Linked DNA regions of Aureimonas sp. SA4125. The protein of the gene in region 1 interacts with the protein of each later gene in a pairwise test. Links are inferred from orthologs where the notes say so. Each region holds a gene or a part of one and is shown in the gene's direction. Other genes may lie near its edges. The genes, in order: ssb and Sa4125_RS20755.

Evidence for each region.
Region 2: the proteins of ssb (region 1) and Sa4125_RS20755 interact in binary tests that used the Escherichia coli proteins (3 or more experiments, as listed by UniProt). The link is inferred for Aureimonas sp. SA4125 from one-to-one orthologs.

Annotation. Positions count from the first base shown.
Region 1 is NZ_AP025032.1:2,398,621-2,414,131, reverse strand. What follows is about bases 898-3,822. They hold ssb (single-stranded DNA-binding protein), read left to right. Parts: upstream 898-2,060; coding sequence 2,061-2,585; downstream 2,586-3,822. Other genes in these bases: gltA (citrate synthase), read right to left, coding at 2,743-3,822; uvrA (excinuclease ABC subunit UvrA), read right to left, coding at 898-1,746. Outside these bases: more of uvrA, read right to left, coding at 1-897; more of gltA, read right to left, coding at 3,823-4,035; gltX (glutamate--tRNA ligase), read right to left, coding at 4,187-5,608; Sa4125_RS11150 (ComEC/Rec2 family competence protein), read left to right, coding at 5,707-8,313; transcriptional repressor LexA, read right to left, coding at 8,377-9,102; gephyrin-like molybdotransferase Glp, read right to left, coding at 9,185-10,396; cyclic pyranopterin monophosphate synthase MoaC, read right to left, coding at 10,393-10,881; indole-3-glycerol phosphate synthase TrpC, read right to left, coding at 10,878-11,690; trpD (anthranilate phosphoribosyltransferase), read right to left, coding at 11,687-12,712; Sa4125_RS11120 (SurA N-terminal domain-containing protein), read right to left, coding at 12,709-14,598; tpiA (triose-phosphate isomerase), read left to right, coding at 14,835-15,511. UniProt on the Escherichia coli protein: Plays an important role in DNA replication, recombination and repair. Binds to ssDNA and to an array of partner proteins to recruit them to their sites of action during DNA metabolism. Acts as a sliding platform that migrates on DNA via reptation.
Region 2 is NZ_AP025032.1:4,397,142-4,410,620, reverse strand. What follows is about bases 9,857-12,774. They hold Sa4125_RS20755 (primosomal protein N'), read left to right. Parts: upstream 9,857-10,176; coding sequence 10,177-12,372; downstream 12,373-12,774. Other genes in these bases: Sa4125_RS20750 (DUF4345 domain-containing protein), read left to right, coding at 12,503-12,774; Sa4125_RS20760 (SDR family oxidoreductase), read right to left, coding at 9,857-10,061. In the rest of the region: sdhA (succinate dehydrogenase flavoprotein subunit), read left to right, coding at 1-304; Sa4125_RS20815 (hypothetical protein), read right to left, coding at 332-589; Sa4125_RS20810 (hypothetical protein), read right to left, coding at 847-1,029; Sa4125_RS20805 (SOS response-associated peptidase family protein), read left to right, coding at 1,147-1,803; Sa4125_RS20800 (GGDEF domain-containing protein), read right to left, coding at 1,807-3,120; Sa4125_RS20795 (IS256 family transposase), read left to right, coding at 3,138-4,346; Sa4125_RS20790 (hypothetical protein), read right to left, coding at 4,262-4,675; Sa4125_RS20785 (hypothetical protein), read left to right, coding at 5,075-5,584; Sa4125_RS20780 (succinate dehydrogenase iron-sulfur subunit), read left to right, coding at 5,784-6,563; DNA starvation/stationary phase protection protein Dps, read left to right, coding at 6,709-7,230; Sa4125_RS20770 (FAD-dependent oxidoreductase), read left to right, coding at 7,401-8,516; fsa (fructose-6-phosphate aldolase), read right to left, coding at 8,626-9,279; more of Sa4125_RS20760, read right to left, coding at 9,357-9,856; more of Sa4125_RS20750, read left to right, coding at 12,775-12,898; Sa4125_RS20745 (F0F1 ATP synthase subunit delta), read left to right, coding at 13,156-13,479.

The DNA of each region.
Region 1 (15,511 bases):
GGCGATGATCTCACCGCCGTGAATGCCGGCGGCCGGTCCCATGTCGACGACGTAGTCGGCCTGCAGGATCGCGTCCTCGTCATGCTCGACGACGATCACCGTGTTGCCGATGTCGCGCAGGTGCTTCAGCGTGACGAGGAGGCGCGCATTGTCGCGCTGGTGGAGGCCGATCGAGGGCTCATCGAGGACGTAGAGCACGCCGGTGAGACCGGAGCCGATCTGCGACGCCAAGCGGATGCGCTGGCTTTCGCCGCCCGACAGCGTGCCGGAGGAGCGCGACAGCGTGAGGTAGTCGAGGCCGACATCGTTGAGGAAGCGCAGCCGGTCGCGGATCTCCTTCAGGATCCGGACGGCGATCTCGTTCTGCTTGTCGTTGAGTTTTTCCGGCAGCGCTTCGAACCATTCGAGCGCGTGGCGGATCGACAGCTCGGTCACCTGGCCGACATGGCATCCCGCGATCTTCACCGCCAGCGCCTCGGGCTTCAGCCGGTAACCCTTGCAGGCAGGGCAGGGCGTCGCCGACATGAAGCGCTCGATCTCCTCGCGCATCCAGGCGGAATCGGTCTCCTTCCAGCGCCGCTCGAGATTGGGGATGACACCCTCGAAGGTCTTGGTCGTCTTGTAGGCGCGCATCCCGTCATTGTAGCGGAATTCGATCTTGTTCGTGCCGGTGCCGTGCAGGACGGCGTACTGGGCCTCGAAGGAGAGGCTGTCCCAGCGATCGGTCTGCTTGAAGCCGAACTCGCGGCCGAGCGCCTCGAGCGTCTGGCCGTAATAGGGTGACGTCGATTTCGCCCAGGGCGCGACGGCACCCTGCTTCAGGGTCATCGCCTCGTCCGGAACGATCAGTTTCGGATCGATCGACTGCTGCGCGCCAAGCCCGTCGCACTTCGGGCAGGCGCCGAAGGGGTTGTTGAAGGAGAACAGCCGCGGCTCGATCTCGGGAATGGTGAAGCCGGAGACGGGACAGGCGAACTTTTCCGAGAACATCAGCTGCTTCGGCTTGCCGTTCTCGTCGAGCCCCTCGGCAAATTTCGCGACCGCGATGCCGTCGGCAAGCCGCAGCGCCGTCTCCAGCGAATCCGCCAGGCGCGCGCCGATGTCCCCGCGCACGACGATGCGGTCGACCACGACGTCGATGTCGTGCTTGAACTTCTTGTCGAGTTCGGGTGCGTCGGCGATGTCGTGGAATTCGCCATTGATGCGAACCCTTTGAAACCCTTTCTTCTGAAGCTCGATGAGGTCTTTCTTGAACTCGCCCTTGCGGCCGCGGACGATCGGCGCCAACAGGTAGAGGCGGGTCCCTTCCTCCTGCGCCAGGACGCGGTCGATCATCTGGCTGACCGTCTGGCTCTCGATCGGAAGGCCCGTCGCCGGGGAATAGGGCACGCCGACGCGGGCGTAGAGAAGGCGGAGATAGTCGTAGATCTCGGTGACGGTGCCGACCGTCGAACGGGGGTTCTTCGAGGTCGTCTTCTGCTCGATCGAGATGGCCGGCGACAGGCCGTCGATCTGGTCGACATCGGGCTTCTGCATCATCTCGAGGAACTGGCGCGCATAGGCCGACAGGCTCTCGACGTAGCGCCTCTGCCCCTCGGCATAGATCGTGTCGAAGGCCAGCGACGACTTGCCGGAGCCGGACAGCCCCGTCATCACGATGAGCTTGTCGCGGGGAATGTCGATGTCGACATTCTTGAGATTATGCTCGCGCGCGCCGCGAATGGAGATCGTCTTCAGTTCGGGCATCGACTGTCGCTTGATTTTGAGGAGGGTGCGATCCGGCGAAATTGCGGAACGCCCAGCGTTAGATAAAAATTCGCGCGGGGATGTCGAGATGCGCACCCGTGGGAATCATTCGGCGGACACACGCCCCGTTGACTAATCCGGAACATAATACGAACATTGCGCAAGGGAAAGCCTCGCCGCGACGTCGCCTGTGGAAACCGGGTCATGGCTGCGCCTGTGGAAACAGCGCCGTCAGGCAGGCGGGACGGCAACGGGTGCTTTAAGGTGCGCCCGGAATGCCGGCGATGCGGCGAGCAATGGAAGGAACAAACGACATGGCAGGCAGCGTCAACAAGGTGATCCTCGTCGGCAATCTCGGCGCCGACCCGGAAGTGCGGCGCCTCAACTCGGGCGATGCCGTCGTCAACATGCGCATCGCGACGTCGGAATCCTGGCGCGACAAGTCCTCGGGCGAGCGCAAGGAGAAGACCGAGTGGCACAACGTCGTGATCTTCAACGAGAACCTCGTGAAGGTCGCGGAGCAGTATCTGAAAAAGGGCTCGACCGTCTACATCGAGGGCCAGCTCCAGACGCGCTCCTGGGAAGACCAGTCGGGCCAGAAGAAATACGCGACCGAGGTCGTGCTGCAGCGTTTTCGCGGCGAATTGCAGATGCTCGGCGGACGTGGCGACAGCTCCGGCGGCGGCGACAACGAGCGCGGTGGCTCCAGCAGTCGGGGCGGTGGCGGCGGCTATGATCGCGGCCCGAGCGACGATCGTGGCGGCGGCGGGGGTGGTTACGACCGTGGCGGTGGCGGTGGCGGATCGTCCCGCGACCTCGATGACGAGATTCCGTTCTAAATTGACATCACGCCTGCATGGCGACGTTCAGTCCTGCCGGGGCGGCCAACTGGTCGCTCCGGCATTTTCATAGGCGGTAGCGGCACCGAAGCGCCCTTGTCATTCAAACGAAGACGGGCGCCGAAGCGCCCGTCTGGCAGAAACGTGCGCGGCAGGCCTAGGCGCGGTCGCCGACGGCCACGTAGTCGCGAAGCGCCGCGCCGGTATAGAGCTGGCGGGGGCGGCCGATGCGCTGGTGCGGGTCCTCGATCATTTCCTTCCACTGCGCGATCCAGCCGACGGTGCGGGCGACGGCGAACAGGACGGTGAACATCGTCGTCGGGAATCCCAGCGCCTTCAGCGTGATGCCGGAATAGAAGTCGACGTTCGGGTAGAGCTTCTTTTCGATGAAGTAGGGGTCGGTCAGCGCGATGCGCTCCAGCTCCATCGCCACTTCCAGCGTCGGATCATCCTTGATGCCGAGCTCGTCCAGCACCTCGTGGCAGGTCTTCTGCATGATCGTGGCGCGCGGGTCGTAGTTCTTGTAGACGCGATGGCCGAAACCCATCAGGCGGAAGGGGTCGTTCTTGTCCTTGGCGCGGGCGATGTATTCGGGGATGCGGTCGACCGTGCCGATTTCCATCAGCATGTTCAGCGCCGCCTCGTTGGCGCCCCCATGCGCCGGTCCCCAGAGACAGGCGATGCCGGCGGCGACGCAGGCAAACGGGTTGGCGCCGGACGAACCGGCAAGGCGCACCGTCGAGGTCGACGCGTTCTGCTCGTGGTCGGCGTGGAGGATGAAGATCCGGTCCATGGCGCGGGCGAGGACGGGATTGATTTTGTAGGGCTCGCAGGGGACCGCGAAGCACATGTGCAGGAAGTTCTCGGCGTAGGACAGGTCGTTGCGCGGGTAAACGAAGGGCTGGCCGATATGGTACTTGTAGGCCATGGCCGCGAGCGTCGGGGTTTTCGCGACCATGCGGATCGAGGCGACCATGCGCTGGTGCGGATCGGCGATGTCGGTCGAGTCGTGGTAGAAGGCCGAGAGCGCGCCGACCGAGCCGACCATGACGGCCATCGGATGGGCGTCGCGGCGGAAGCCGGAGTAGAAGCGCGACATCTGCTCGTGCACCATGGTGTGCCGTGTGACGCGGTAGACGAAGTCGGACATCTCGCGCTCGGTCGGCAATTCGCCGTAGAGCAGGAGATAGCAGGTCTCGAGGAAATCGCCCCTCTCGGCCAGCTGATCGATGGGATAACCGCGGTGCAGCAGAACGCCTTCGTCACCGTCGATATAGGTGATCTTCGACTCGCAGGACGCGGTCGAGGAGAAACCGGGGTCGTAGGTGAAAGTGCCGGTCTGTTTGTAGAGGGTCGCAATGTCGACGACATCCGGGCCCATCGTGCCGCTTCGGATTTCGCAGGTTGCCGTCTTGTCTCCCAGTGCGATCGTCGCCGAGTGGTCCGTCATGCGTATCCCCTTCCTTGAAAGACGCGAGCGCCGAGGCTTTCGCAGCGCACACCTCGATGGAACCTGCCTACTCCAATCCCGGAAAGGGGACAAGTTGCGTAGCAGGTGAACATATTGCGCCGCACTGCGATCCAATCTGCTGAATTGCCAGTCAGATCGATTGATCCTTCAGCCGCGCCAGCGCTTCGTCGCGGCCGAGCACGGCGAGCACGTCGAAGACGCCCGGTGACGTGGTGCGCCCTGTCAGCGCGGCACGCAGCGGCTGCGCGGCCTTGCCGAGCTTCAGGCCTTTCTCCTCGGCATAGGCGCGTACGGCGTCCTCGAGCGGAATCGCGCTCCAGTCGCTGACCGCCGCAAGCATCGGCGCGAGATCCCTGACGATGGCGCGGCCGCCTTCGGCGAGGATCGCCTCGGCCTTGTCCTCCATCGCCAGCGGGCGCGCGGCGAAGAGATAGGATGTCGAATCAGTCAGTTCGACGAGGGTTTTCGCGCGCTCCTTCAATCCCGCCATGGCGGCCGACAGGAGAGCAATTGTCTCTGCGTCGGGCTTCTGCTTCAGGATATCGCCATTCGGCAGATGGTCGCGCTCGGTCATCAGGAGGTCGACGAGATCGGCGTCGGGCGCGGCGCGGAGATAGTGCCCGTTCAGCGCGTTCAGCTTGGCGAAGTCGAAGCGCGCGGCGCCCTTGTTGACGTCCGTGATGTCGAACCAGGCGATCATGTTCCCGATCGACATGATTTCCTCGTCGCCATGGCTCCAGCCGAGACGGGCGAGATAGTTGAGGAGCGCCTCGGGCAGGTAGCCGAGCCCGCGATAGGCATCGACACCGAGCGCGCCGTGGCGCTTGGATAGCTTTGCGCCGTCCTCGCCGTGGATCAGCGGGATGTGCGCCATGACAGGCACTTCCCAGCCCATCGCCTGATAGATCAGCGTCTGGCGGCCGGCATTGGTCAGGTGGTCGTCGCCGCGGATGATGTGGGTGACGCCCATGTCGTGGTCGTCGACGACGACGGCGTGCATGTAGGTCGGCGAGCCGTCGGAGCGCAGAAGCACCATGTCGTCGAGATCGCGGTTGGGGAAGCGGACCTCGCCCTGAACCTGGTCGTGGACGACGGTCTCGCCCTCCTGGGGCGCGCGGAGCCGGATCACCGGCTTGACGCCTTCCGGTGCCTCGGACGGATCGCGGTCGCGCCAGCGCCCGTCATAGCGGGGCGGGCGCTTTTCCGCGCGGGCCTTCTCGCGCATTTCGTCGAGCTCCGCCTGCGAGGCATAGCAGTAATAGGCCTTGCCGGCCGCCACCATTTCCTCGGCGACCTCTCGGTGACGCGCGGCGCGCTCGAACTGCGAAATCGGTGGCTCGTCGGCGTCGAGGCCAAGCCAGGCAAGGCCCTCGATGATCGCCACCACAGCTGCCTCGCTCGACCGCTCGCGGTCGGTGTCCTCGATTCGGAGCAGCATCTTGCCGCCCATGCGCCGCGCATACAGCCAGTTGAACAGGGCCGTGCGGGCGCCGCCGATGTGCAGGAAGCCGGTCGGCGAGGGCGCGAAACGGGTCACGACGGGTTTCGTCATCAGGTCTCCACTCGCCCGGAGGCGATCGTTTTCGGATCGTCATTTTCCTGCGGCTGTGTAGCATAGGGTGGGGGAGAGACAAGGCGGCGAGGGCGCGCATGAGTGCGGCCGAGGGCGGGCGCGAGGGTGGGATCGGCGATCGGTCGGCGACCGCGCGTGGCGCAGTGCGGCCGAGGCTCACGCTCGGACAGCACCTTGCCAGGGCGAGGGACGGCATTTCCGAATGGCTGTCGCGCCAGGTCGATATAGAGGCGGGAGAGCGCACCGGCTTCTTTATGATCCCGGCCGCCTTGATGCTGGGGATCGGAGCCTATTTCTCGGGTCCGACGCCTTCCTCCCTCTGCCTGCTGGCGCTCTTCACGGTCATGCTGCTGCTAGGGAGTCGCCTGGCAGGACGGTCTGCCGCAAAAACCTTTATCGTAGCGCTTGCCGCGGCTGCTGCCGGTTTAGGCTTTGCGGCGTGGGAAATGCAGCGCACGGGCACGACGATCTTTGCCGGCGAAGCGACGGTACGGATCGAGGGTACCGTCGCCTGGCGCGACCAGGACGCCAAGGGGCGCTATCGCTATCGCGTCGATATCACCGGGACCGAGCGGCCACATCTGTCGCGCGCGCCCGAGCGCGTCCAGATCCTCGTCTCCAGCCGCCACGAGCCGATCGGCATCGGCGGCCGCTATCGCGGGCTCGTTCGGCTGCGCGCACCGTCGGGGCCGGCCTATCCCGGCGGCTACGATTTTGCCTTCGGCAATTTCTTCGCCGGGCTCGGCGCCACCGGCTTTGCCCTCGGACCGCCCGAGAGGGCTGATGAGGCGGCCCCGCCGACGGAATTGTCGCCGGGCCAGCGTATCCTGCGCCTGCGCCTCGACGTCAGCGCGCGTATTCGCAGCAGCATCGGCGGCGCGGAAGGGGCCGTCGCGTCGGCGCTGATCACCGGCGACCGGGCCGGTATTCCCGACGACGTCGAAAGCTGGCTGCGCACCACCGGCCTGTCGCATGTCCTGTCGATCTCGGGCCTCCACATGGCGCTCGTGGCAGGCTTTGCCATGGCCGTGGTCCGGGTGATCCTGGCCGCGATCCCCTGGTGCGCCCTGATGCTCCCGGTAAAGAAGATCGCCGCCGTCGTGGCGCTCTGCATCGCCGGCTTCTACCTCCTCCTCTCCGGCAGCAACATCGCTTCCGATCGCTCCTTCGTCATGCTGTCGATCGTGCTTCTCGCCGTGCTGTTCGACCGGCCCGCGCTGACGCTGCGCAATGTCGCCATCGCGGCGATCATCGTCCTCGCGCTCGAACCGCATGCGCTGATGACGGCTAGCTTTCAGATGTCCTTCAGCGCGACGGCCGCGCTGGTCGGCGTCTACGGCGGATTTTCGCGGTGGCGGGCGACGCGGGAGGAAGACCGGAGGTCGCGTGCCTGGCCGACGCGTACCCTGCTCTTCCTCGTTGGCCTCGGCGCAGCGTCGCTGATCGCCGGGGCCGCGACGGCGCCCTATGCCGCCTATCATTTTCAGCGTGTCGCGCCCTATGGCCTGGTCGCCAACCTTCTCGCCGTGCCGCTTTTCTCGTTCTGGATCATGCCCCTGGCGCTGATCGCCATGGTGGCGATGCCGCTGGGTCTCGATTCGCCGCTGCTGGTACTGATGGGATACGGGCTGACGCTGGTGTTCGAGATCGCGCATTTCCTGCACGATCGTCTGTCGGACGAGCCGACCGGCATCATGACGGCGAGCGGTCTCCTCGCGCTGACCCTCGCGCTCGCCTTCCTCTGCTTCCTCTCCAGCCGCCTGCGCTGGGTCGCCGTTCCACTTGCCGCCATTGGCCTCCTCCTTGCGCCCGACCGCTCGACGCGGCCGGACCTCCTCGTCTTCGAGGACGGCCGGCAGGTGGCGATGATCGATGAGGCGCATCGTCTCATCCCCCGGCTGCCGCGGCCGAATGCCTTCGTGCAGGAGCAGTGGGTGAGGGCCTTTCCGGAACAGCCGGGTGCTGGCTTCGAGGCGCCGGCTGGCCGGCCGGCGCTCTCGTTTCAATGCGAAGCGCTTTCACCGGCCCCGGACAAAGGGTCAAATTTCCCCGCCAGGGTCACGGCCGCCGCCGACTCTGCTCCGACCGCCGACAATGCCACGGCGCCAGGCCTTCCGCCCGCCGGGGCAAAGACCTTTCAGTCCGCTGGCGTAAAACCCACGACAATCGCCAGTTCGCGACGACAAAGGCCGATGGCCTTCTGCCGTGCGACGACGAGAGGCGGTATCCGGGTGACCTGGACCGACGACTATCGGCAAACCGGCCGGGCCTGCGACGAGGGAGATGTCGCCATCGTGGCGCGCGCCATCCGGCTCGATGCCTGCCGCTCCGGCGCGATGTTGCTGACGCTCAAGACCCTGCGCCGAAGCGGCTCGATCGCCGTCTACGGCGATGGCCCCGGGCCGCGCCAGGTGGCATCGATCGATTCCGCGCCTGAGCCCTGGAATCGCCACCGCGACGCACCCTGGCCGGAGACCTGGCGGAACCCCTCGACCGCGGTGTCATCGCAACCAGACGTGTCGGCACAACCGGACTCGTCGGCACAGCCGGACTCGTCGGCGCAATCGGACCCGGCGGATTCGCTCCTCGGCGTCAGCCCCGCAGGCGAGCGGATCACGCCTGACGGCCGGCAGACTACACCGACGTTGGCCCAGCCCGCATCGGCTGCATCCTCGTCTCCATGACGCAACCGGGGAGGGATGCACCGGCGGGCAGGCGCGATGTCCTGCGAGAGGCCCCGGCGTTTGTCAGTACCGTCGAATCAGCCCGACGAGGCGGCCCTGGACCTTGACCCGGTCCGATCCGAAGATGCGGGTCTCATAGGCCGGGTTTGCCGCTTCCAAGGCGATGGTGTTGCCGCGACGGCGAAAGCGCTTCAGCGTCGCCTCCTCCTCGTCGACGAGGGCGACGACGATGTCTCCAGGCGTCGCCGTGTCGGCACGCCGGATGACGACGGTGTCGCCGTCGAGGATGCCCGCCTCGATCATCGAGTCGCCCTTGACCTCCAGGGCGAAGTGTTCGCCCGCACCCAGCATGTCGGGCGGCACGAAGATCTGCTGCGTGTTGTTCTGGATCGCGGCGATCGGAACGCCCGCGGCGATGCGACCCATCATCGGAATGCCGACCGCGCTGTTCTCGTTGGAGACGGCGCGCGGGCGCTTCTGCAGGGAGGCGACTTCGGCCACCGGCTCGGTGCGGGCCCGGGAGTTCTCGACGATGCTCGGCGTGAACGCCGTCCGCTTCGGCATCTGCGTCACCGAATCGGGCAGTCGCAACACTTCCAGCGCGCGAGCGCGATTCGGCAGGCGGCGAATGAAGCCGCGTTCTTCGAGTGCGGTGATCAGCCGGTGGATGCCGGATTTCGACCGGAGGTCCAGCGCATCCTTCATCTCGTCGAAGGACGGCGGCACGCCGACTTCCTGCAACCGTCCATGAATGAACATCAGCAGATCGTGCTGCTTGCGCGTCAGCATCGGTGAGAATCCCTATAAAACAAAACCTGAACAAACCTATCTGTTCTAGTTGTGTTCCGCAAGGGGCGGTGGCGCGACTGCCTCAGTCGAGCAGGATGTAGCGGCAGGGGTCGCCGGCTCTTGCGGCGGACGCGAACGGCTCGCGCCGGAGCAGTACGTCGGCCCGGGCATAGACCGAGAGGAGGGAGGAGTCCTGGCGTGTGATGGGCATGACGACCGGTGTCAGGGCCTCTCTCTCGCCAAGCGTCGCGCGGATGAAATCGGCACGCAGATCATTGGCCGGCATATCGGTGCCGAGAACGGCGTTGCGGTACATCGGAGCGCTCGGGCATCCGGCCAGCGTCGATACGAGGGGTCTCAGGAAGAGCGTCGCCGCCACGAGGCTGGACGCGGGATTTCCGGGAAGTCCGACAAGTCGCATCGAGCCGATGCGACCTGCCATCAGCGGCTTGCCCGGACGCATGGCGACCTTCCAGAAATCCGGCGTGACGCCCTTCTGCGCGAACACGTCGGCGACGAGGTCGTGGTCCCCGACGGAGGCGCCGCCGATGGTGACGAAGATGTCGACGTGCTCGGCGAGGGCGCGGTCGAGAAAGCCGCCGATCTCGGCGGCATCGTCGCGCGCGATGCCGTAGTCGAGGGCCACGCCGCCGGCCGACGTCACCATCGCCGCGACGCCATAGGAATTCGACGCGACGATCTGCGACGGACCGATGCTCTCGCCGGGCAGGACGAGCTCGTCGCCGGTGGCCAGCACCGCGATGCGCGGACGCCGTCGGACCGACACCTCGGGGTATCCGCCGCTGGCAGCCAGCGCGATCGCCCCGGCGGACAGGCGCGTCCCCGCCGGCTGCAGCACGGCGCCGGCGGAAAAATCGGCACCGGCGCTGCGGATATGGCGTCCGGGGACGGCGGCCTCCAGAAGCAGGACCTCGCCGTCCGAAACCCGGTCGGCGTTTTCCTGGATGACGATGGCGTCGCATCCCTCCGGCACAGGCGCGCCGGTGAAGATGCGGACGGCCTCGCCAGGGCCGGGGCGCCCCCCGAAGGCGCGCCCGGCGGCTGATTCACCGACGACCCGCAGGCGCGACCCGGAGGCGGTCGCGTCGGACGCACGCAGCGCGTATCCGTCCATCGCCGATGCGGCGAAGGAGGGTTGGGTGCGGAGGGCAGCCAGATCGCTGGCGAGAATGCGGCCGTATGCGGTGTTGAGGCCGATCGTCTCCGTGCCCTCGACGGGGACGGCGCCATCCATCAGGAGGGCGAAGGCAGCCTCGACGGAGATCAGGGTCACGCCGGCTCCGCGGTGGCCGACCAGTCGCCGGAACGGCCGCCCGACTTCTGGAGCAGGCGGATGCCGGAAATCTCCATGCCGCGGTCGACGGCCTTGGCCATGTCGTAGATGGTGAGGCAGGCGACGCTGACCGCCGTCAGCGCTTCCATCTCGATGCCGGTCTTGCCGCTGACGCGCGCCGTCGCGGTCACGCGCAGGCCCGGCAGCGCGGGTTCGGCGGTGATTTCGACCGAGACCTTTTCCAGCATCAGGGGGTGGCAGAGCGGGATGAGATCGGCGGTCTTCTTCGCCGCCATGATGCCGGCAATGCGCGCGACGGCGATGACGTCGCCCTTCTTGGCGCCTCCCGCCTCGATCAGCGCCAGCGTCTCCGGCGCCATCAGCACCAGCCCTTCGGCGCGCGCCACGCGAACGGTTTCGGCCTTGTCGCCGACATCCACCATGGCGGCCGCGCCCGTGGCGTCGAGATGGGTGAGCCCGCTCACGCGGCGGTCCCGACCGGCTGCCGCGCGAGGAGGTGGCGCGTGGCGGCCTCGACGTCGTCCTGCCGCATCAGGCTCTCGCCGACGAGGAAGGTCGAGATGCCGGCGCGCTGCAGCCGGGCGCAGTCGCTCGGGGTGAAGATGCCGCTTTCGCCGACGAGCAGCCGATCGGGCGGCACGAGCGGCGCCAGTCGCTCGGCGACGGCAAGATCGGTGTCGAAGGTCCTGAGATCGCGGTTGTTGATGCCGATGAGGCGAGAGCGCAGCGTCAGCGCCCGTTCCATCTCGGCCGCGTCGTGCACCTCGACGAGGACGTCCATGCCGAGATCGATGGCGGCCGCTTCGAGATCCGCCGCACAGGCGTCGTCCACGGCCGCCATGATGATCAGGATGGCATCGGCGTTCCACGCCCGGGCCTGCAGCACCTGGTACGGGTCGAAGAGAAAATCCTTGCACAGGGCGGGCAGGGATGTCGCCGCGCGTCCTGCCATGAGAAAGGCCGGGCTACCCTGGAAGGACGGCCCGTCGGTGAGGATGCTGAGGCAGGCGGCGCCGCCGCGCTCGTAGGCGCGGGCGAGAACCGGCGGGTCGAAATCGGCGCGGATGAGGCCCTTCGACGGGCTGGCCTTCTTGACCTCGGCGATCAGCGCGAAGTCGCCGGCGGCATGCTTGCGGCCGAGGGCGTCGGCAAATCCGCGCACCGGATCGGCGGCGCGCGCCAGTGCCAGCATCTCGCCTTCCGGCCGGGCCGCCTTCGCGGCGGCGATCTCCTGTCGCTTGTAGGTCTCGATGGCTTTCAGGATGTCGGTCATGCCGCGCCGCCCCGGTTGGTTGCCGCGATGAGGCGGGTGAGGGCGGCAAGTGCCCGCCCGGAATCGATCGAGTCCCGCGCCAGCACCAGGCCAGCCTTGAGGCTCTCGACCCGCCCGGCCATGGCCAGCGCGCCGGCGGTGTTCAGAAGAGCGATGTCGCGATAGGCGTTGATATCGCCTTCCAGCACCGCGCGCAGCGCCACCGCATTGTGCTCCGCGTCGCCGCCCTTGATCTCGGCAAGGTCGGCGCGTCGAAGGCCGAGTTCCTCGGGCTCGATATGGAAGCGGTCGATGACGCCATCGCGGAGCGTGACGATATCGGTGCGTCCGCAGACGGTCATTTCGTCCAGGCCGTCGCCGTAGACGATCCAGGCGTTTCTCGCTCCCAAGGTACGCAGCGTCTCTGCCAGCGGCATCAGCCAGTCCGGCGAGAAGACGCCGACGAGGAGATGCTCGACGCCGGCCGGATTGGCGAGGGGCCCGAGAAGATTGAAGACGGTGCGGGTACCGAGCTCGACGCGGCTCGGGCCGACGAAGCGCATGGCGGCGTGGTGGGTCGGCGCGAACATGAAGCCGAGCCCTGCCTCGGCGATCACGCGCGAGATCTCGGACGGGCTGAGATCGACCTTGACGCCGAGGGCCATCAGGACGTCGGCAGAGCCGGAGCGCGAGGAGAGGGCGCGGTTGCCATGCTTGGCGACGGTGATGCCGCAGCCGGCGAGAATGAAGGCGGCGCAGGTCGAGACGTTCAGCGTTCCGGCGTGGTCGCCGCCGGTCCCGACGATGTCCACCGCGTCGGCGGGCGCCACGACCCTCAGCATGTTTGCCCGCATGACGGCGACGGCCCCCGCGATCTCGTCCACCGTCTCGCCGCGGACCCGCAAGGCCATCAGGAAGCCGCCGATCTGCGACGGGGTCGCTTCGCCGGCCATCATGACGCCAAAGGCCTCCTCCGCTTCGGCGCGCGACAGGGCGGCACCGCCGGCGACCTTGGCAAGAAAGGGCTTCAGCGTGTTCGTCATTGCGGCGAAGCCTGTACCGCGCGGATCGTCGCCGGGTAGGTCACGACCGACGTCTCGCTCTGCAGGCGGTTCACGTAGGACTGGAGAAAGTCGTTCGCCAGCATCGAGTCGAGCTGCGCCGTCTGGCCCTGCGGGAAGTTCGACATCGGATCGGCGGGCGGCGCGACCTGCGTCACCTTGATCAGGAGCTTCGACTGACCGTCCGCGGCATCGGCCGTAGCGACGAGGCCGGAGACCCCGGAGAAGAGGGCGCGGACGCCATCGGCGCCGATCTCGGAGACGCCGCTGCGCCGTGTTACGGCATTGACCGTCTGCTTCGGCAGGGCCTCGCTGGCCGCCAGCGCGTCGAGCGTTTCGCCGGCGTCCAGACGCTTCTTCAGATCTTCGACCTTCACGCCGAGAAGCCGCCGGGTCTCTTCGGCCTTCCAGTCGCCAACGACCTGATCCTTCACCTCGGCCAGCGGCCGGTCATGCGCCTCGTCGATCCTGGTCACGTCGAAGAAGACGAACCCGGTCGAGCCGACGGTGACCGGCGTGTTCTCGACGCCGACATCGCTCTCGAAGGCGACCTTCAGAATCTCTTGCTGTTCCGGCAGATCGGGGACGGTGCTGCCTTCCGGCGTCTGGCCGGCCAGCGAGATGGCGGGAATCGTCTTCACCTCGAGCCCGGCCTCCTTGGCGGACTCGGCGAGGTCGGCGCCGCCGCCGCGGGCATTGTCGTAGGCATCATAGGCCGCACGGACCTTTTCGCTCGCGGCCTGCAGCGATATGTCTCTCCGGATGTCCTCCTGGACCTCCGCGAGCGGCTTCTTGATTTCGGGCTGGATCTCGGTGACGCGCAGGAGGACGGGACCAAAGGTACCATCGACGACGTCCGATACCGCGTTGGCACCGAGCGCGAAGGCGGCGTCGGCGATGGCCGGCACCGGGATCGCGGCCTTCGTCAGAAGGCCGAGCTCCGTGTCGGCGACACTGCGGCCGCTCGCCGTGGCGAGGTCGTCGAACGTCTTGCCGGCGGCCAGCGATACCTTGGCAGCTTCTGCTGCAGGTCGGTCGGGATAGACGATCTGCTGGATCCGCCGCTGTTCGGGTGTCGTGAATTTCTGGCTGTCGGCGTCGTAGGCCGCCTTGATCTCGGCCTCTGTCACGGCAGCCGGGTCGGCGATCGCCTCGGGCGTCAGGGTGGCATAGGCGATGCTGCGGTACTCGGGCGCCGCATAGCGCTGCTTGTTGGTGTCGAAATAGGTCTGCAGGACGTCGTCGGCGGGCTCGGCGATCGGCTGCACCGCGGCGGGCGCGATCGTCAGATAGTCCGCTGTGCGCCGCTCGCCGTTGTAAAGGCCAAAGGCCTGCTTCACGAGTTCGGGGGCCGTCGCGCCCTCGGAGATCGCATCGACGATCTGGCTGCGCACGGCCGCTTGCTCGCGGTTGCGGATGAAGTCGTTTTCCCGCATCCCGACATTGGCCAGGAGATCGCGGAAGTTCGTGCGCGAGAACCGGCCGGCCTGGTCGTGGAAGGACGGGTCGTCGGCGATCAGCCGGGCCAGACGCTCTTCCGAGAGGCCGAGACCGATCTCGCGGCCCTGCTCTTCGAGGACGGCCTCGGCGACGAGCTGGCTGAGGACACGCTGGTCGATGCCGTTCGCGATGGCTTCCTCGCGCGTCGGCCGTCGTTGCAGTTCCTGCGACAGCTGCACTTCGGCCTGACGGTAGGCCAGGCGGTAGTCCTCCGTCGTCACTTCGCTCTCGCCGGCCGTGATGACCGTATTGGACGAGCTGCCGGTGAAGAACTCGGAGAAGCCGGTGACGACGAAAGCGATGATGATAAGACCGAGCAGCAGTTTTGCCACCCCGCCGGAAACGCTCTTGCGAAGGCTGTTCATCATCGATCGGATTCTCCCGCAGACGTCCGCGCGGCGCGAGCGTCTTCATGTCCGCGATTTCAGCTCCATGGTCGCCACGAACGACCGAGGGAGGCCCCGCCGGTGGACGCGTCGGCAGGCTTCACGCTCTATTAGGAAAATGCTGTGCCGGCGCGCAAGTCGGCACCATGATTGATTTCGCGTTTCTCCGCCGCTAGGCAGGCGCAGCGGGGGCGCCGATACGCTTGTTGGAGGATAGAATGGGCAATCGTGCGCTGATCGCAGGCAATTGGAAAATGAACGGCGACAGAGCCGCTCTGGCCGAACTCGGCCGGATCGTCGAAGCACAGGCGGCGCTTGCGGCCCGCTGCGACATGCTGATCTGTCCGCCCGCGACGCTGATCTCGCAAGCCATCGAGGTCGCCGGCAAGGCGGTGGCGATCGGTGGGCAGGACTGCCATTCCGGCGTCTCCGGCGCCCATACCGGCGATATCGCCGCCGAGATGCTCGCCGATCTCGGGGCCAGTCATGTTCTTGTCGGGCATTCGGAACGGCGCGCGGACCATGGCGAGAGCGACGAGATCGTCCGCGGGAAGGCTCTTGCCGCCTGGCGCGCCGGCCTCGTCGCGGTGATCTGCATCGGCGAGACGGAAGACGAGCGCGGCGCCGGCAGGACGCTCGACGTCATCGCCCGCCAGCTCGCGCTCTCGCTCCCGGATGACGTGACGGCGCGGTCGACGGTCGTCGCCTACGAGCCGGTCTGGGCGATCGGGACGGGGAAGACAGCGACAGTCGCCGATGTGGAGGAGGTCCACGGCTTCATCCGCAACACCTTGAACGATCGCTTCGGGCCGGAGATTGGCGTTGCCGTGCGCATCCTCTATGGTGGCTCGGTCAAGCCGTCGAATGCGGCCGAACTTCTCGGCGCCCGCAATGT
Region 2 (13,479 bases), 2.0 Mb from region 1 along the record:
GGACGACGTGAAGACGACCGACCGCTCGCTGATCTGGAACACCGATCTCGTCGAGACGATGGAATACGACAACCTGATCGCCCAGGCCGTGGTCACCATGGACTCAGCTCTCGCCCGGCAGGAATCGCGCGGAGCGCACGCCCGCGAGGATTTTCCGGACCGCGACGACGCGAACTGGATGAAGCACACGCTGTCGTTCTGCGATGTGGCGGCCAAGACGGTGTCTCTCGACGACCGGCCGGTGCACACCTACACGCTGTCGAACGAGATCGACTACATCCAGCCGAAGAAGCGGGTGTACTGACAAATATGGCAGGGCGCCGCGGCGCCCTCAGCCCGCGTGCCGCCGCCCGGACGGCGGCACGAAACTGACGCGCACGGTGCGGCTGCCGCAGCGCGGGCAGCGCATCAGAGCCTCCAGCCGCGCGAGCGGACAGGCACGCCCGCGTGTCCACAGAAGCGTGGACATGTCGATCCGGTAGCGCTGGCGGCATTCGCGGATCGATTTCAGACCGTCGCGATTGCCATGGGCGCAGGCGACCCACAGCGTCCATCCGAGATCATGCGCTTCACCGAGGGAATCGACCATGGGCGCTTATCGCGCGAGTCGTGCGATAAGAACAAGTCATGAACATCACCCGGACGTACGCCTCGCGCGGATGTGAGCGTGCGTCAGGTTCGCTGCGCCGGATGGTGCGAAACCGGGTCCGGCCTGTTCCGCCGGGCGCTTCGGGTGGCAACTTTTCGCAGCAACGCCATCGGCCCGAAAATCGAGAGCGATCTTCGGGCCGATGTCTGGGTAGAAAAGTCAGGGAGATGTCTGCGCGTGCAAAAGCACGCCGGCCCCTAGCGCTGGGATTTCAGGTAATCCTTGCCGGCGCGGGTCGGGTACCAGCGGGTGTCGAGACGCTCGACGAAGCCGAGCTGGCGCAGGTCAGGAATGAGGCCGGTATCGGGAAGTTCGGCGGGAGCACGGACGAGCTTGATAAGCAGAGCGCGGCTCTCTGCCGTCATGCGGGGCAAAGCCATGGGAAAAATCTTTCAAGGGGTTTCTGCTCCTCCTATAGGCCTGTGGAAGGCCAAGTGCCAGCCTTGGCCTGATAACTCTTCCGCGGCACGGTGCCGCCCGCCCTCGGAGCGTGAGCGATGTGCAATCTCTATTCGTTGACCAAGGGCCAGGCGGCGATCCTCGCCTTCACGCGGGCCATGCGTGACACGACCGGCAATCTGCCCGTCATGCCCGGGATCTTTCCGGATTATCCCGCGCCGGTCGTCGCGACCATCGGGGGGGAGCGGACGCTCGCGATGATGCGTTGGGGCATGCCCGGACCCCCGCAGTTCGGCGGCGCGCCGATCACCAATATCCGCAACACGCGCAGCCCTCACTGGCGGCGCTGGCTCGGGCCACAGAGCCGGTGCCTGGTGCCGTTCACCTCGTTCTGCGAATACGAGGATACCAAGCCGCGCAAGACGCCGACCTGGTTCTCCGGCGACGCCGGCCGGCCACTGATGGTCTTTGCCGGTCTGTGGACGACCTGGCACGGGACCCGCGGGCCGAAATCCGCGCCGGTGGAGGGAGAGCACGCGCTGTTCGGCTTCCTCACCTCGGAGCCGAACGGGGTTGTCGGCCCCATCCACCCCAAGGCGATGCCGGTGATCCTGACGACGCCGGAGGAAATGGACGTCTGGATGCGGGCGGACTGGAGCGAAGCCTCTGCCCTGCAGCGGCCGCTGCCGGATGCCGCGTTGACGATCGTCGCCCGCGGCGATCGCCAGGACAAGGGCGGAGGCGAGGGCGACTGAGGCTCAGACGGTGGCGATGACCCGCAGCGAAGCCTTGGGAGGAAGTTCGTCGAACCCTGTCTGGTCGTTCGACACAACCCGGTTGCGGCCACCGATCTTGGCGCGGTAGAGCGCCCGGTCGGCGTCGTCGATGAGCTCGCCCGGCGACTGGCGTGGCAGGCAACTCCAGGTTTCGGTCGCGGCGCCGATGCTGACGGTGACGACGTCGGTCACCGTCGAGGTCTCGTGCTGGATCGCCAGACCTATGACTGCCCGCCGGATCGCCTCGGCGAGCTTGTGGGCACGGGCCTCCGGGGCATCGGGAAGAATGACGGCAATCTCCTCGCCGCCGTAGCGGATGACCCGCTCGTTGGTCGAGCTGACGCATTGCTGCACCGCCATGGAGACGAGTTGCAGACAGGTGTCGCCTGCCTGATGGCCATAGGTGTCGTTGAAAGGCTTGAAGCAGTCGACGTCGATCATCAGCAACGACAGCGGGCGCCCGGCTTCACGGCAGCGTGTCCAGAACTGCGGCATGGTCTCGTTGAAGTCGCGGCGATTGAACAATCCGGTCAGCGCGTCCGTCCGCGACAGCTCGACGAGCCCGGCTTCGACCACCTGCCGCCGATCGGCCTGGCGTGACAGTTGGAGCCCGGCGCCGCCGACGATGCAGATGACGCAAAAGAGGATCGGCAGGCGCATCATCAGGTCGCTGCGCCAGGACGCGAGGATCTGATCCACCGACAGTGTGAAGACGACGTATATCGGTTGGTCGGCGACCACGGAGAAGGCCTGGAGGCGATCTTCGCCGGTGACCGGCGAGGGAGAGCGGATGCTTTCGGAAAATTCTCCCCGGGAGACGGCCTCGATGTTGGGAGAGACCATAATCTTGGTGCCGATCCTGTCGGCGAGGAAGGGATAGCGTGAAAGGACCGTGCCGTCCCGGGACATCAGCGCGGCATGCCCGCCCTGGCTGCCGGCAAGCGTCGCATAGACGTTGGAAAAATACGACGCGTCGATCGCCGCCGACAGGATGCCACCGAAACTGCCGTCGGGCCGCGTGACGCGATGACCGACGACGATGTCCCACCTGCCGGTCTCAGGGTCACGCACCGGATTGCCGATGACGAGCGCGCGATCGTCTGCCTTCCGGATCTTCTTGAAGAGTTCGGTCCGGGAGATGTTGCGGCCGGCCGTCGCCGGCGAGGACGTCGCCAGCAGCCAGCCGGACTGCTCGGCATGGTAGTGTCCGCGCTCGTGGTGGAAATTCCGACATTGAAAGGTGTGGCTGAGGCGGTCACCGGATAGGGCGGCTAAGGTGGAGTTGCGAGACTTCAACCTGACCGGAGAACCCGATGACCGAGGACAGACTACCGCTTGCCGAGCTTTTTGCGAAAGCCGGGGACGGCGATTTCCTGAGAACGATAGCCGAGAGCGTGATGCAGCTCCTTATGGAGGTCGACGTTGAAGGCATGATCGGCGCCGGGCGCCACGAACGGACGCAGGAACGGGCGACTTATCGCAATGGCTACCGCGACCGCTCGCTCGACACGCGGCTCGGCTCGTTGCAGCTTCGGATACCCAAGCTTCGGCAGGGCAGCTACTTCCCGCCGTTCCTGGAGCCGAGAAAGCTCTCGGAGAAGGCCTTGGTTGCCGTCATTCAGGAAGCTTGGATCAGCGGCGTTTCCACCCGGCGGGTCGACGATCTGGTACAGGCCATGGGGCTGTCGGGGATCGGCAAGAGCACCGTATCGAAGCTGTGCAAAGACATCGACGAACGCGTCGGCGGCTTCCTCGACCGTCCTCTCACTGGCGACTGGCCCTACCTCTGGCTGGATGCGACCTACCTGAAGCAGCGCGAGGGTGGACGCATCGTTTCGGTCGCCGCCATAATCGCCGTGGCCGTGAACACGGACGGCAAGCGCGAGATCGTCGGCCTTCACATCGGCCCCTCGGAAGCGGAGACGTTTTGGTCGAGCTTCCTCAAGAGCCTCGTGCGCCGCGGCCTGTCCGGCGTGAAGCTCGTGATCTCGGATGCTCACGAAGGGCTGAAAGCCGCCATTCGCCGGGTGTTCAGCGCCTCCTGGCAGCGCTGCCGGGTGCATTGGATGCGCAACGCCCTGTCGTATGTCCCGAAGGCGCAGCAGAGCATGGCGGCGGCCGCGCTGCGCCAAGCCTTCGCCCAGCCCGATCGTGCTAGCGCCAGCCAGGCGCTGCGCCACGTCGCCGACCAGCTTCGGGGAAAGTGTCCAAAGCTCGGGGCCTTCATCGACAACAGCGAGACCGACGTGCTGGCGCACATGGATTTTCCCAGTCAGCACCGGACCCGGATCCATTCGACGAATTCCCTGGAGCGCCTGAACAAGGAGGTGAAGCGGCGTGCCGACGTCGTCGGAATCTTCCCGAACGAGGGATCCATCATCCGGCTCATCGGCGCCGTCCTTCTCGAGGCCAACGACGAATGGCAGATCCAGAACCGCTACATGCAGACCGAACCCATGGCCGACCTCATGGCCATGGGCAACACTGCAAAACCCGAACAGATTTCCACCGAAGTCGCCTGAAACGGAGCCGCTTCAGCTACACTCAATTTCCACCACGTTGACGGACACGACCGCTCGGCATAGTCGAGCGCACGAATGCGGGGAACACGCAGCAGGAGTTCGGCCATGTCGGCCTGGACCGCCTGCAGCTTATTGCGGGTCGGGACGTTCTCGCCGATGAGCCGGGAAAGCGAAATGAGGGCGAGGTCGGCCATCTGGAAAGTGTCGCCGGCCTGATGCGCCAGCGACTTCGCCAGCGTTTCCGCCTGCGCGCCCGCATTGCGCAACGCCTGTTCCTTGGCACTCAACTCGACCCAGTACGCACATGCGACGATGAGCAGGACGATCATCGCCGTACACGTTCGAAGCCAGAAGGGCAGCTGGCGAGATCTCAGGCTGAGGGATGGCCGCGTCACCGAAAGTTCCCGTCTGACTACCACGCGACCACCTTAGGGGGAGGGCGTTACCAATTGGTTCGTTTCGCTGAGGACTCGATTGTCCTTAATCCTTACGAAGCAGGGAAGCCAGGTGATACCTATCAGCACCTTGCTGAGAATTGGTATCTCTGGCGAGCATGATGCATGCGCACATTTTGCCGGCTTTGGACAGGATTGCGAAGGGCACTGTGCGCAAATGGCATTCGGTGACGCAAAGTCTCGCCATGGAAGGCCGCGGACGCTAGGTTCCCGGCGGGACACCGACAAGCGGCCCCGAAACGGTCGCGCGATTTCCTTGGGAGAATGAGTTTCATGCATACAATCATCCGTATCGGCCTGCCGGCTCTCTTTGCCGCGAGCCTCCTGGCCGCGCCAGCTTCGGCCCAGTCCGGCGCGACACCTGTGGCACCGCCCGCCGCGGCTCCCGTGACGCCGGGCGCGGTCACGGAAAAGCAGTTCGATATTCCGCGTGTTGGCGACAAGGAGGGCCAGATCGAATTGATCAGCGGCCTGTGCGCCGTCCAGATGAAGGAGATGTCACCGCCGGCCTGCAGGTGCCTCGCCACCGAGGCACTGACCCGCCTGTCGGATCCGCAGCGCGACTATATGATCGCGACCGTCGTGTCGCCCCCTGTGGCCGACAGGATGCTTGCCGACCGCCGCGTGGGGCAGGTCGACCAGCAGGTCATCTTCGCCTTTCTGGATGCGACCTCGGCAGCCTGCGCGACCGGCACCTTCGACGCCAGCAAGCCTGCTCCCGCCTTCCCACCGGCCGCGACGCCCGTGGCGCCGTCGCCCGCGCCCGAAAAGCCGGCGCAGTAGGCAGCGCCCCGCTCCGGTCCGGACGGACAACCGGAGCATGGGCGGGAGGCGCGTCGTGCCTGCCGCCCCGTTTCAAACGTTTCGCAGGTGCAAACTGGCAAACCCCGGTAGGTCAAGGGGTGCGGCGTATTCGCGACTGGTATTTTGCGGTGCACCTGGCTATGTTTCGACCGATTCCAAACAGGCACCGGGTATCTCCATGGTCGAGCTCACGCTTCCGAAAAATTCGCGCATTGCCGGTGGCAAGGTCTGGCCGAAGCCGGCGAACGCCACGAATGTGCGCGAGTTCGGCATCTACCGCTGGTCGCCCGACGATGGCGAGAACCCACGGCTCGATACCTTTTATGTCGACATGGACGATTGCGGGCCGATGGTCCTCGACGCGCTCCTGTGGATCAAGAACAAGGTCGACGCGACGCTGACACTGCGTCGCTCTTGCCGCGAGGGCATCTGCGGCTCCTGCGCGATGAACATCGACGGATCCAACACGCTGGCCTGCACCAAGGGCATGGATGAGGTGAAGGGGGCGATCAAGGTCTACCCGTTACCGCACATGCCGGTCATCAAGGATCTCGTGCCGGATCTTTCGGTGCCCTATGCGCAATTGCGCTCGATCGAACCCTGGCTGCAGACCGAGACGCCCGAGCCGCAGAAGGAATGGCGTCAGAGCCACGACGACCGCGCCAAGCTCGACGGCCTCTACGAGTGCATCCTGTGCTTCTGCTGTCAGACGTCCTGCCCTTCCTACTGGTGGAACGGCGAACGCTATCTCGGCCCCGCCGTACTCCTGCAGGCCTATCGCTGGCTGATCGATTCGCGCGACGAGGCGACCGGCGCCCGGCTCGACGAGTTGGAGGACCCGTTCCGGCTCTACCGCTGCCACACCATCATGAACTGCACGCAATCCTGTCCAAAGGGTCTCAACCCGGCCAAGGCGATTGCCGAGATCAAGAAGATGATGGTCGAACGCCGGGTCTGACAGGACGCTGGCCGCCGGGTCCATGGCCGAGCGACGGTGCTGCATCACGCCGCGATCACGGAACCGTCTACGCCGCTGGCGGTTCTAGTTGCGAGATATACAGCGGGATAGGCCGCTGGTTTCCCGTCATCGAAAGGACTCACCCATGGCAAAGTCGGCCACCGCCACGCTTCATCCCAGCAAGAACCCGCAGAAGGAAAACGTTCGCGGCGCCATGGTGCAATTGCTGCAGAAGCATCTGGGAACGGCGATCGACCTGTCCTATCAGTGCAAGCAGGCGCACTGGAACGTCAAGGGCATGAACTTCATCGCCGTGCACAAGCTCTTCGACGAGCTGCACGAGGCGACCGAGGTCTTCGTCGACCTCATCGCCGAGCGGATGACGGGTATGGGCGGCCAGGCGCAGGGGACGGTTCAGGCTGCCTCCGCCAACACCGTCCTCGAACCCTATCCGCTCGACATCGTGAAGTCCGAGGATCACCTGCGTCGGCTGTCCGACTCCTACGCTGCCTGGGGCAAGGCGCTGATCGAGGGTATTGAGGAGGCCGACGAGGCCGGCGATGACCTGACGGCGGATCTGTTGACGGAAGTCGGCCGCGGCATCAGCACCGGCCTGTATTTCCTGGAAAGCCATTTCCAGGTCGAGGACGCCGGTCATTCGACCTGATCGGGTGGACGGGTGGCATCAGAGGGCGGCGCGCGAGCGTCGCCCTTTTTCGTATCCGGAGTGGGAGGGACGGAGATGGCTGAGCCCTCGCAGGCGCCCGGCACGCCGAGCGGCACGCCAGGCCCGGCCGTCACAATCGGACGACCGCGCATTTGCCGCTGTGCCTGCCGATGACCCGCGTCGTCCTTGCAGGATGTGGTCACGCCCATCTTGAAGTCGTGCGATCCGCCCGCGCCTTTTCGGCAGTGGGGGCCGAGTTGGTGCTCGTCGATCCCGGGCGGTTCTGGTATTCCGGGCGCGGCAGCGGTCTTCTGGGCGGCCGTTTCGGCGAAGCGCATGCGGTCATCGATACACCGCGTCTGGCCGCCGCCTGTGGCATCCGCCTCGTCGCCGATCGGGTCGTCGGGCTCGACCGTGCGGCCTCGGCGATCCTTCTGGCTTCGGGGGAGCGGCTCGGCTTCGATCTCCTGTCCTTCAACATCGGCAGCACCGTTCGCCCGCCCGGAGGGCTCGAAGCCGGACAGGGGGCAAAACCGATCGCCGCCCTGGCAAGTCTGCGCCAGCAGCTCGCGGCGCAGGGCGGACCGGTGCGGGTCGCCATTATCGGCGGCGGAGCGACGGGCTGCGAACTGGCCGGCAACCTCCTTCATCTCAGGCGCGCCGCCGGGCGGCCGATCGCCGTGACGCTGGTCTCGGCGGCAGCAACCCTCGTGCCTGCCGCGCCGCGCGGCGTGCAGGCGGCGGCGCTCGACAGTCTGGCGAAGCGGGGCGGGCTCGTGCATCTGGGTCAGTCCGTTGCCTCGGTCGAGGCGGGCGCATCGGCCGAGGCGGGCGTCCTGACCCTGTCTTCGGGCGCTCTCGTCCCCTTCGACCACCTTGTTCTGGCGACTGGGCTCGAAGCCGATCCCGTCGTCCACAATCTTGGAATTGCTTCGAGCAAAGCCGGCTTGCGCGTTGGCGAGACGCTGCAATCGATCGACGATCCCCGGATCTTTGCGGCCGGCGACTGTGCCGCGATCGAGGGGCACGACCTGCCGAAACTCGGTGTCTACGGCGTGCGCGCCGCGCCCGTGCTTGCGCGCAACCTCCTCGCCACGCTCGCCGGCTCGCCGCTCGAAACCTACCGGCCGCAGCGCCATGCCCTGTCGATCCTCGACCTTGCCGACGGGCGGGGACTGGCGATGCGGGCGGCATTCTGGTGCGGCGGACGGGCAGCCCTTGGCCTGAAGCACTTTCTCGACCAGCGGTTTATCGATCGCTACCAGAAGCTCTATGCCCGCAACTGAGCGCCGGGCACCAACAAAAAAGGCGACCGTCGCCGGCCGCCTCTTTCTCTAAAGTGCTCTTTCCGCCGCCTGCCTGTGTGGCAGGGGTTCGATCTGGCAAAGGCTCAAATCAGGCGATGGTCTGCCCCGACTTCTTCCAGTCGGACAGGAAGGTCTCGAGGCCCTTGTCGGTCAGCGGGTGCTTGACCAAAGCGCGGAGCGTCGAGGTCGGCACGGTGGCGACGTCGGCGCCGATCAGCGCGGCCTCGCGGACATGATTGAGGGTGCGGATCGAGGCGGCGAGGATCTGCGTCTCGAAATCGTAGTTGTCGAAGATGCGCCGGATGTCGGCGATCAGCTCCATGCCGTTGATGTTGATGTCGTCGAGCCGGCCGATGAAGGGCGACACGTAGGTCGCACCGGCCTTGGCGGCGAGGAGTGCCTGCGTCGCCGAGAAGCAGAGCGTGACGTTCGTCTCGAAGCCCTCGTCGGTCAGGGCCTTGCAGGCCTTGAGGCCGTCGAGCGTCAGCGGCAGCTTGATGCAGACATTGCTGGCGATGGCGGCGAGCAGCTTGCCCTCGCGGATCATCTCCTCGGCGGTGAGCGCCGTCACCTCGGCGGAGACGGGGCCCTCGACCGACTCGCAGATCTCGGCGATCACGTCCCGCATCGGGCGATTGGCCTTCAGGATCAGCGAGGGATTGGTCGTCACCCCGTCGATCAGCCCCGCCTCGTTCATTTCCCGGATTTCGCCGATATCGGCCGTGTCCACGAAGAATTTCATTGTTCAGCTCCCTTCGAGCAGCGCGGAACTCTCATCCGCAGTGTCGACGTTCCCTTAGCAACCTTCGCGGCCTCACGCTACACGGAGCGGGTGATGCCGCCATCGATGCGGATGTTCTGTCCGGTGATGTAGCGCGCACGGTCCGACGCGAGGAAGGCGACGAGGTCGGCGACTTCCCCGACCGTGCCGTATCGCCCCATCGGGATGCGTTTCCGGCGATCCTCCTTTTCCGGCAGGCTGTCGATGAAGCCGGGAAGGACATTGTTCATCCTTATGCCGTCACCGGCATACTGGTCGGCATAGAGCTTTGAAAAGGCGGCGAGCCCGGCGCGAAAGACGCCCGAGGTGGGAAAGGCCGGCTCGGGCTCGAAGGTCGCATAGGTCGAGATGTTGACGATCGCCCCGGACTTCTGGGCCTGCATGGCTGGCGTCACCAGACGGGCCATCCGGATGACGTTGAGAAGGTAGAAGTCGAGGCCCGTGTGCCAGTCCTCGTCGCTGATCGAAAGGAGCTCTCCCTTCGGCCCGTGGCCGGCGCTGTTGACGACGGCATCGATCCGGCCCCAGCGTGCGAGCGTGGCATCGACGAGGCGAGCGAGGTCGCCGGTCTCGAGATTCGAGCCGGTCATGCCGAGGCCGCCGAGTTCGGTGGCCAGCGCCGCGCCCTTGCCGGAGGATGAGAGGATCGCCACCTCGAAACCCTCGGCGGCAAGCCTGCGCGCCGCGCCCGCGCCGATGCCGCTGCCGCCGCCGACGATGATCGCCACTTTCGCCTGTGCCATCCAACCCGCTCCTTTTTCATCTGTTCGTCGGTCGTCCCGGGTCGTAAGACCGGGCCTGCCCCAGTGTTCCCCGCCGCCCCCGTTGCGGCAAGCCAGGTCCCTTGCCATCTCGACCATGTCCTCCGCCATCGGCCAACTTTTTCCAGCAAGGACCGTGCCGGTGCTGGTGCCGCTGCCGACGGAGCGGCCCTATTCCTATCTCGTGCCGGACGGGATGGAGGTCGCGCCGGGTTCGATCGTGCAGGTGCCGCTGGGGCCTCGCCAGGTGGCCGGCATCGTCTGGGACGAGGCGGGCACCGATTCGGTCGATCCGAAGAAGCTCAAAGCCATCACCCATGTCTTCGATTGCCCGCCGCTCGATGCACCGATGCGCCGCTTCATCGACTGGGTCGCCGACTACACGCTCTCGCCCCCCGGCCTCGTCGCGCGGATGGCCCTTCGCGCGCCCGTCGCCTTCGATCCCGAGCCCTGGATCGAGGGATTTGCCGCGACCGGCAGCCTGCCGCAGCGGATGACGGGCGCGCGCGAGCGGGTGATGGCGGTTGCCGAGGAGGCGCCGGCCTGGTCCCGCTCGGGGCTTGCGCACGCGGCCGGGGTCTCCGTCTCGGTGGTCGAGGGCCTCGTCAAGCTCGGGGCTTTCGCGCCCGTGCGCCTGCCGCCGCCGCCCGCGGTCGCCGAGCCGGACATCGCCTTCGGCCGCGCCGAACTCAACGCGGAGCAGGCCGAGGCGGCGCGCGCGCTCGTCGCGGCGGTGACGGCCGAGAGCTTTGCCGTCACCTTGCTGGAGGGCGTCACCGGTTCGGGAAAGACGGAGGTCTATTTCGAGGCGGTGGCGAAGGCGCTGGAGATGGGCCGGCAGGTGCTGATCCTCCTGCCCGAGATCGCGCTGACGCAGAGCTTCATCGACCGTTTCCACCAGCGTTTCGGTGCGCCGCCGGCGGAATGGCATTCCGACGTCACGCCGCGCATGCGCGAGAAGGTCTGGCGGCAGGTGGCGGAGGGGCGGGTGAAGGTCGTCGCCGGCGCGCGTTCCTCGCTGTTCCTGCCCTTTCAGAATCTTGGTCTCATCATCGTCGACGAGGAGCACGACCCCGCCTACAAGCAGGAGGAGCGCACTTTCTACCACGCCCGCGACATGGCCGTGGTGCGCGCCTCGATCGGGGGTTTCCCGGCGATTCTCGCCTCCGCGACGCCCTCGATCGAGAGCCGCGTCAACGCCAGCAGCCAGCGCTACGGCCATGTGCAGCTGGCGGCGCGTTTTCGCGAGGCCGCGCTGCCGACGCTGACGCTGGTCGACATGCGCCGCCATCCGCCGGCGCGGGGAAAATTCATCTCGCCCGTGCTGCTGACGGCGATCCACGAGACGGTGGCCCGCGGCGAGCAGGCGCTCCTCTTCCTCAACCGCCGTGGCTATGCGCCGCTGACGCTCTGCCGTTCCTGCGGCCACCGCTTCCAGTGCCCGGACTGCTCGGCCTGGCTCGTCGACCACCGGCTGCGAGGCCAGCTGCAGTGTCATCACTGCGGCTTCAACAGGCCCCGGCCGGATTCGTGCCCGGAATGCGGCACGCTCGATCATCTCGTCGCCTGCGGCCCGGGCGTCGAGCGAATCGCCGAGGAAATGCTCGTCGCCTTTCCCGAGGCGCGCACGATCCTCCTCTCTTCCGATCTCGCCGGGGGACCGCGGCGGCTGAGGCGCGAGCTCGACGCCATTGCCGGTGGCGAGGCCGACATCATCATCGGCACGCAGCTCGTCGCCAAAGGCCATCATTTTCCGCTGATGACGCTTGTCGGCGCGGTCGACGCCGATCTCGGCCTGTCCAACGGCGATCCCCGCGCCGCCGAGCGCACCTTCCAGCTGCTGCACCAGGTGACCGGCCGCGCGGGCCGCAGCGGGCGGGCCAGCCGCGGCCTGATCCAGACCTACCAGCCGGAGCATCCGGTGATGCAGGCGATCGCCTCGGGTGCCTCGGAGCGATTCTACGAGCGCGAGATCGGCGAGCGCGAGCGCGCCGGCCTGCCACCTTTCGGACGGCTCGCCAGCATCATCATCTCGGCAGACACGCGCAAGGAGGCCGAGGACCACGGGCGGGCCCTCAGGCGCGCGGCAGGGGAGGATGGCGAGATCGAGGTGCTGGGCCCGGCCGAAGCGCCGCTCGCCGTGCTGCGGGGGCGCTACCGCTTTCGCCTGCTGTGCCAGGGCGGACGGCGGGCACCGCTGCAGGCCTTTCTGCGCGCCATGATCGCCGCCGCGCCCCCGCCGCGGGGCTCCGTGCAGGTGCAGGTCGACATCGACCCGCAGAGCTTTCTGTAGCGCTGCGGCCTATTGCAGCACCTCCGCCGACTGTCGCGGACGCCGATCAGTGTCTCGAGGCTTTACCGTGCTCGACGCGGCGTCTAGTCAGCGGCGATCCGAGCGACCGCGCCGACGAGGAACACAGAAGATGGAATTCTCCCTGCCACAGACGAATGCCGACACGCTGGCCTTTGCCGCCGCGGCGGTGACGGCGTTGATCGGCCTGTTCGCCCTGTTCATGCCGGGCGTCGCCCTGCGGGCGCTGCGGCTGGCCGTGCATCCGAACCGGCCGGACGCCGTCGCCGAGGCCCGCTCGACGATCGGCGGCTTCATGCTCGGCACCGGCGTGATGTCGCTTCTCCTCTTCGACCAGCCGATGGTGCAGATGGTGCTGGGCGCCGCCTGGCTCTTCGCCGCCTTCGGCCGCTTCGTCGCGATCCTCTCCGACAAGGCCTCGACCGTCTATCACTGGCTGCTGCTCTCTCTCGCACTGGCCCTGGCGGCCATGCCGCTGGCGGCGGCTTTCGGCCTCGTCGCGAGCTGAGCCGCCAATGCGGAACCCCGCCTTGCCCGCCGATCGTCCCGCGGTGCCGGAAAAAGCGGCGAAACTCGCGCCGGCAAAGCCGTTCCGGCGTTGTCGATGGCAAACCGCTATGCTAGAGGGTCCTTGCCTCCCGCATGTGATCGGCCTCGAATGAGATGGTCTGGCGGAAATAATCTAACGGTTTCAGGTCTCTAAGGCGCTTTCGCTAGGGCGATTGGGTCGACGGGCTGAACAATATGGAAGAGAAGCGGTCGTCCGTGGCAACATCATCCTCTCCCGTCTCGGGAGTCGCAGAACGCTACGCTCTGTCCCTCTTCGAGCTTGCTCGCGAGGAAGGCTCGATCGACACTGTCGAGTCCGAGCTGAACCAGTTCCAGGCCCTTATCGACGAGAATGCGGACTTCCGCCGTCTGGTCGAGAGCCCGGCCTTTACCTCGGCAGAGCAGCTGGCGGCGATGTCCGCCATCGTCCAGTCCGTCGGGGCCAGCCCGCTGACGGCCAATTTCCTCAAGGTCATCGCCACCAACCGCCGCCTGTTCGTGCTTCCCGGCATCGTGCGCAGTTTCCGCACGAAGGCCGCC